Regions from separate parts of the Micromonospora sp. ZG13 genome, predicted to be linked through region 3. Evidence: predicted binding sites of a transcription regulator. Region 3 holds the regulator's gene; each other region holds the start of a gene.
What was found. The regulator HrcA, encoded in region 3, represses chaperone genes, less so after heat shock. The targets are predictions, from matches to a motif close to GGTTNGCACNCTCNNNNNGAGNGTGCNAACC.

Region 1 (2,265 bases), on a different contig from region 3:
GTCGGCCGGAAGCCCTGCCCTGCCGCGTAGCACGGTGGCCCGGCGGGGGACCCGCGCCAGCTCGCCGCACCACAGGGCCGCCTCGACCAGGTCGCCGTCGACGCTCACCCACTCGGCCTCCGCGCCCGCCGGGACCAGCGCGTGGTCGATGCCGGGGGCCACCTTCACGACCGTGTGCGGCACCCGCTGGGCCAGCCCGACCACGAAGTCCCAGGGCGGGGAGTAGGCGTTGGGGTCGAAGATCCGTCGCCCGGTGCCCGCCCTGCGCCGCGCCGGGTCGCAGAACACCCCGTCGACCCGGTCCACGTCGAACGCCGTGGCGTCGCCGCACTCCACGGTGAACAGCTCGGCCAGCCCGGCCGCCTCGGCGTTCGCGGCGGCCATCGCGGCGGTCACCGGGTCGGCCTCCACGCCGTACACCCGGATGCCGGCGCGGGCGGCGGCGAGCGCGTCCGCGCCGAGGCCGCAGCCGAGGTCGGCGAGGGTGCGCACCCCGGCGACCCGCAACCGGTCGGCCCGCCGCGCCGCGACGACCCCCCGGGTGGCCTGCTCCAGCCCGGCCCGGGTGAGGAACATGCCCGTAGCGGCCGGCCCGAACTTACCGACCGCCCGGCGCCGCAGCTCGGCCTGGGTGAGCGCGGCCGACGCCAGCCCGGCCGGCAGCCCGGCCGAGCGGAGCGCGGCCGCCGCGGTCAGCGGGTCGCCGCCGGCCACCCGCGCGGCGGCGTCGAGCGCGGCCGACCCCTCGGGCGTACGCAGGGCGGCGAGCTGGTCGAGATCCACCCGGTCATTGTGGTCGTCGGACCCGACGCGCCGGGCGGCGGGTTGGCACTCTCCTTGACGGAGTGCTAGCCGAGGAATAACCTGCGATTAGCACTCTCGCCCTGAGGGTGCCAGCTTCCGGGCCTCGTGGCCCGGACGCTGAACGCCAGGCGGACCGGCACCCGCGACGACGGCCCCGCCCGGTGGCATGTGGCAGATTGACGCCGGTCGGCTCGCCGACCGGTAACGAAACCAGTACCCCAGGAGGGTATGCCCGTGACTACCGCGACCAAGGTTGCGATCAAGCCGCTCGAGGACCGCATCGTGGTCCAGGCGAACGAGGCCGAGACCACCACCGCCTCCGGCATCGTGATCCCCGACACCGCCAAGGAGAAGCCGCAGGAGGGCACCGTCCTCGCTGTCGGCCCGGGCCGGATCGACGACAAGGGCAACCGCGTGCCGGTCGACGTGAAGGTCGGCGACACCGTCCTCTACTCGAAGTACGGCGGCACCGAGGTCAAGTACGCCGGCGAGGAGTACCTGGTGCTCTCCGCCCGCGACGTCCTCGCGGTCATCGAGAAGTAAGCAACCGATCAGTGTCGTCGCCCCGGTCCGGCTCGCCGGGCCGGGGCGACGTCGCTTCGAAGGGACATTCATGGCGAAGATCCTGAGCTTCTCGGACGACGCCCGGCACCTGCTCGAGCACGGTGTCAACGCCCTCGCGGACGCGGTCAAGGTCACCCTCGGCCCGCGCGGGCGCAACGTCGTCCTGGACAAGAAGTTCGGTGTGCCCACGATCACCAACGACGGCGTGACCATCGCCAAGGAGATCGAGCTCACCAACCCCTACGAGAACCTCGGTGCGCAGCTGGTCAAGGAGGTGGCGACCAAGACCAACGACGTCGCCGGCGACGGGACCACCACCGCCACCGTGCTGGCCCAGGCGATGGTCCGCGAGGGCCTGCGCAACGTCACGGCCGGCGCCAACCCGGCCGGCCTCAAGCGGGGCATCGACGCGGCGGCCGCCAAGGTCTCCGAGGCGCTGCTCGGCCGCGCGGTCGACGTCGCCGACAAGAAGTCGATCGCGCACGTCGCGACGATCTCCGCGCAGGACGCCACGATCGGCGAGCTGATCGCCGAGGCGATGGAGAAGGTCGGCCGCGACGGTGTCATCACCGTCGAGGAGGGCTCCGCCCTGCACACAGAGCTGGACGTGACCGAGGGTCTCCAGTTCGACAAGGGCTTCATCTCGCCGAACTTCGTCACCGACATGGAGTCGCAGGAGTCGGTCCTGGAGGACCCGTACATCCTGATCACGACCCAGAAGATCTCGGCGATCGAGGAGCTGCTGCCGCTGCTGGAGAAGGTCCTCCAGAACAGCAAGCCCCTGCTGATCATCGCCGAGGACGTCGACGGCCAGGCGCTGTCGACGCTGGTGGTCAACTCGATCCGCAAGACCCTCAAGGTCTGCGCGGTCAAGGCCCCCGGCTTCGGTGACCGGCG
Region 2 (2,265 bases), on a different contig from region 3:
GGGGCCGGGGGCGACCCGGCAACGCGGGGCACCCGTGACCGGCCCGTCCCCCGGGGGCGGGCGTCGGCCCGGTTGCGTCGGCAGGGGAGGATCGTGAGCCGTTCCAGCCATCGCTGAGGAGGGTTCATGTCCGACCAGCCGCCCCAGGCCGCGCCGCCCCCGGGAGACCCCGACCCCTCCGCGCCGCCACCCGGCGGCGCGCCGGCCGGTCCACCGCCGCAGGGCTGGGTCTTCCCGCCCACCGGCGGATACCCGGTCGGCTCGGGCCCGTACGGCGGGCAGCCGTGGTATCCGGGCGCTCCGGTCGCCTACCCCGGGCAGCCGGGCCACGGGTGGTACCCGCCGGGGCACGGCCTCGACCCGGCCGACCTGCTCGTCACCCCGCCCGGCGCGGGCGTCAACGGCTGGTTCAACCGGTGCGTCGGCGCGGTGCGCCGGGGCTGGCTGCTGCTGCTGCCGATCCTGCTGCTCACCCAGGTGCTGCCGGCCCTCGTGGTGTCGGTGCTCTCGTTGGTCCTCGACCCGACCGCCAAGTGGGAGCAGTCGATGGGCGACGATCCCGCCGCGCTGCCCGACACCTTCGTGACCGACCTGGGCGTCATGCTGTCCGTGGTGCTCGGCAGCGCCCTCGTCTTCGGTTTCGTGCAGAGCCTGGGCTGGGCGGCCGGCACCTGGGTGGTCACCCGGCAGGCGGCCGGTCAGCCGGTCAGCTTGGGCGCCGCCCTGTCGTACGGGGCGCGCCGGGCCCTGGGCCTCTGGGCCTGGACCCTGCTGATGAGCGTGATCATCGGCCTCGGCCTCTGCCTCTGCTTCATCCCCGGCATCTACTTCGCCTTCGCGCTGAGCATGGCCGGCCCGGTCTACCTGTTCGAGCGGCAGCACCCGATCGGCCGGTCCTTCCGGATGTTCCACGACCGGCTCGGCCTGCTGCTCGGCCGGGTGGCGCTGGTGGCGGCGGCGGTGATCGTCGGCGGCGGCGCCGCGGGCATGGTGGAGGGCATCGGCGCGCTGCCGTTCGGCACCACCCCGATGGACTCGCCCGGCACGGCGGTCGGCGTGATCGTGGTTGCGGTGGTGGGCGCGCTGCTGGCCCTGCCGACCCACCTCGCCCAGCTGGTCGGACTGGTCGTCACGTACGCCGAGCAACGCGCCCACGAGGGGCCGGTGGACAGCGCGCGGCTGGCCGGCGAACTCGGCTGACCGGGCCCATCGTGCTTGCACTCGGCAGGGGAGAGTGCTAAACAAGTCATTGGCACTCGCATACCGTGAGTGCCAATGGTCGGGGCGGTAGGGCCACGGTCGTAGCGGCGTCCAGACGCGGCTGCGGCACATGGCCGGTCGTCGCGGGCTATCCGGCCCGGCCGAGGAGACGTCGTCGTCGCCAGGTGGCGACGTCCCAAGGTGCGTACACCAGGCGGCCCATCCGGGACACACACTCCGGGTGGCCCGTGAGTGTCCAGGAGGACAACGCCGTATGGCCAAGATGATCGCGTTCGACGAAGAGGCTCGCCGCGGCCTCGAGCGGGGCATGAACCAGCTCGCCGACGCCGTGAAGGTGACGCTCGGCCCCAAGGGCCGCAACGTCGTGCTCGAGAAGAAGTGGGGTGCCCCCACCATCACCAACGATGGTGTGAGCATCGCCAAGGAGATCGAGCTCGAGGACCCCTACGAGAAGATCGGCGCCGAGCTGGTCAAGGAGGTCGCCAAGAAGACCGACGACGTCGCCGGTGACGGCACGACGACGGCGACCGTCCTGGCCCAGGCCCTGGTCCGCGAGGGCCTGCGCAACGTGGCCGCCGGTGCCAACCCGATCGCCCTGAAGCGGGGCATCGAGGCCGCCGTGGCCAGCGTCTCGGAGGAGCTGCTCAAGCTCGCCAAGGACGTCGAGACCAAGGAGCAGATCGCCTCCACCGCCTCCATCTCCGCCGGTGACACCAGCGTCGGCGAGATCATCGCCGAGGCGATGGACAAGGTGGGCAAGGAAGGCGTCATCACCGTCGAGGAGAGCAACACCTTCGGGCTGGAGCTGGAGCTCACCGAGGGTATGCGCTTCGACAAGGGCTACATCTCGGCCTACTTCATGACCGACCCGGAGCGCATGGAGGCCGTCTTCGACGACCCCTACCTCCTGATCGTCAACAGCAAGATCTCGTCGGTGAAGGACCTGCTCCCGATCCTGGAGAAGGTCATGCAGTCGGGTAAGCCGCTGCTGATCATCGCCGAGGACATCGAGGGCGAGGCCCTGGCGACCCTGGTCGTCAACAA
Region 3 (2,265 bases):
GGACTGCTGCCCCCGGGCCATCAGCGCGATCAGCGGCGCCAGCCAGCCGAGCAGGCCACCGCCGACGATCACGCCGACCGCGCCGCCGAAGTGGGCGATGAGGGCCCAGTTCTTGTCGTCGTTGCTGGCGTAGCCGCCCGTCGGCGCACCGTAGCCGCCCCCGCCGGGATACCCGGCCCCGGGCGGCGGGAAGCCATCGGGCGGCGGATAGCCGGCCCCGGGCGGCGGGAAGCCACCGGGTGGGGGAAGGTCGCCGGGCGGCGGGTACGCGCCGGGCGGGGGATAGCCGCCCGACGGCGGCTGGTCACCGGTGGGCGGCGGATAGCCACCGGGCGGAGGATGGCTGCCCGGGCCCGGTGCCCCGGACAGTGGAGCGGTGGATTCGTCGGAGCCGGCGGGGCCGGGGACCCCCGACGGGGCGGTCGGGTCCGGCGGGAAGCCGGGGTCCCCCGCTCCGGGAGGGCGAGGTGGTTCGGTCATGGAGGTCACGGTAGGGGCAGCCGGCAAGGCGGCACCAGCGTGACACCGGTCGGGATGTCCGAATGGCCGGTCCCGGGCGCCCGCGGACGGGCCGGCACGGTCGGCGATCGGACCGATCGCCCCAGGTCGATCATCGCGTCGGGGGCCCCGCCGACGTAGACTGGCACTCGCTACAGTCGAGTGCCAGCAACCAGCCCGCCCGGCCCCCGCGTGCCGGTGCCGACGTGCGACAGGAGGTGGGGAGGATGGGTCTCGACGACCGCAAGCTCGCCGTGCTGCGCGCGATCGTCGAGGACTACGTCGCCACGCAGGAGCCCGTGGGCAGCAAGGCGCTGGTCGAACGGCACCAGCTGGGGGTCTCGCCGGCGACCGTCCGCAACGACATGGCCGTGCTGGAGGAGGAGGGCTACATCCGCCAGCCGCACACCAGCGCCGGCCGGGTGCCCACCGACCGGGGCTACCGGCTCTTCGTGGACCGGCTGTCCCGGGTCAAGCCGCTCAGCCCGGCCGAGCGCCGGGCCATCGAGCGCTTCCTGGTCGGCGCCGTCGACCTCGACGACGTGGTGCACCGCACCGTCCGGCTGCTGGCGCAACTGACCCGGCAGGTCGCCGTCGTGCAGTACCCGAGCCTGGCCCGTTCCTCGGTGCGTCACCTGGAGCTGGTGCCGATCTCCACCACCCGGCTGATGCTCGTCATGATCGCCGACACCGGCCGGGTCGAGCAGCGGCTGGTCGAGCTGCCCGCCCCGATCCCCGCCGACGACGTCACCGACCTGCGCCGGCTGGTCAACGAGAAGCTGGTCGGCACCCGGCTGTCGGAGACCCCGCCGCTGGTGCAGGCCCTGGTCGAGGAGTCGGTGCCGCACCTGCGCCCGGCCATGACCACCCTCTCCACCGTGCTGCTGGAGACGCTGATCGAGCGGCACGAGGAGCGGATCGCGCTGGCCGGCACGGCCAACCTCACCCGGGGTGGCCTGCTCGACTTCCAGGGCTCCCTGCGCCCCATCCTGGAGGCGCTGGAGGAGGAGGTCGTCATGCTCAAGCTCATCGGCGAGGCCGAGCCGAGCACGACGCGGGTGCTGATCGGCGACGAGAACGAGATCGACAACCTGCGCGCCGCCTCGGTGGTCAGCACCGGCTACGGGCCGGGCACGACCAGCGTCGGCGGCCTCGGTGTGCTCGGGCCGACGCGGATGGACTACCCCGGCACCATCGCCACGGTGCGGGCCGTGGCACGCTACGTGGGCGAGCTGCTGGCCCAGAACTGACCAGTCAGGGCCGACGGCCGGCTCCCGCCGCCGACCGGCGCAACGCGAGACGAACATGAGGACACGGAACGCAGTGGCCAGGGACTACTACGGCATTCTCGGGGTGAGCCGGGAAGCCTCCGACGACGAGATCAAGCGCGCCTACCGCAAGCTGGCGCGGCAGTTCCACCCGGACGTGAATCCGGATCCGGAGGCCCAGGAGAAGTTCAAGGACATCAACGCCGCGTACGAGGTCCTCTCGGACGACCGGAAACGGCAGATCGTCGACCTGGGCGGCGACCCGCTCGCCCCCGGCGGCGGGGGCGCGGGTGGCCCGGGTGGCCCCGGCGGCGCCGGGCCGTTCGTCGGCTTCCAGGACATCATGGACGCGTTCTTCGGCGGCGCGGCCGGCGGCTCGCGGGGTCCCCGACCCCGGACCCGGCCCGGCGCCGACGCGATCCTGCGCCTGGAGTTGGACCTGCACGAGACCGCGTTCGGCGTCGAGGCGCCGATCACCGTCGACACCGCCGTGCTCTGC

Region 1: a site for HrcA is predicted at 869-899, ahead of groES (co-chaperone GroES). Genes of this name have one in related genera too.
Region 2: a site for HrcA is predicted at 1,248-1,278, ahead of groL (chaperonin GroEL). Genes of this name have one in related genera too.

What each region holds. Positions count from the first base shown of each region.
Region 1 covers NZ_JCADBQ010000001.1:341,108-343,372, reverse strand. Annotated here, with positions in the region: partial or broken gene AC5L34_RS01570 (DUF8688 domain-containing protein) at 340-783, opposite strand; gene groES (co-chaperone GroES) at 1,033-1,347, shown strand; gene groL (chaperonin GroEL) at 1,418-2,265, shown strand, end outside.
Region 2 covers NZ_JCADBQ010000001.1:686,360-688,624, reverse strand. Annotated here, with positions in the region: gene AC5L34_RS03330 (hypothetical protein) at 127-1,200, shown strand; gene groL (chaperonin GroEL) at 1,475-2,265, shown strand, end outside.
Region 3 covers NZ_JCADBQ010000021.1:61,977-64,241, forward strand. Annotated here, with positions in the region: gene AC5L34_RS27450 (DUF4870 domain-containing protein) at 1-480, opposite strand, end outside; gene hrcA (heat-inducible transcriptional repressor HrcA) at 726-1,748, shown strand; gene dnaJ (molecular chaperone DnaJ) at 1,822-2,265, shown strand, end outside.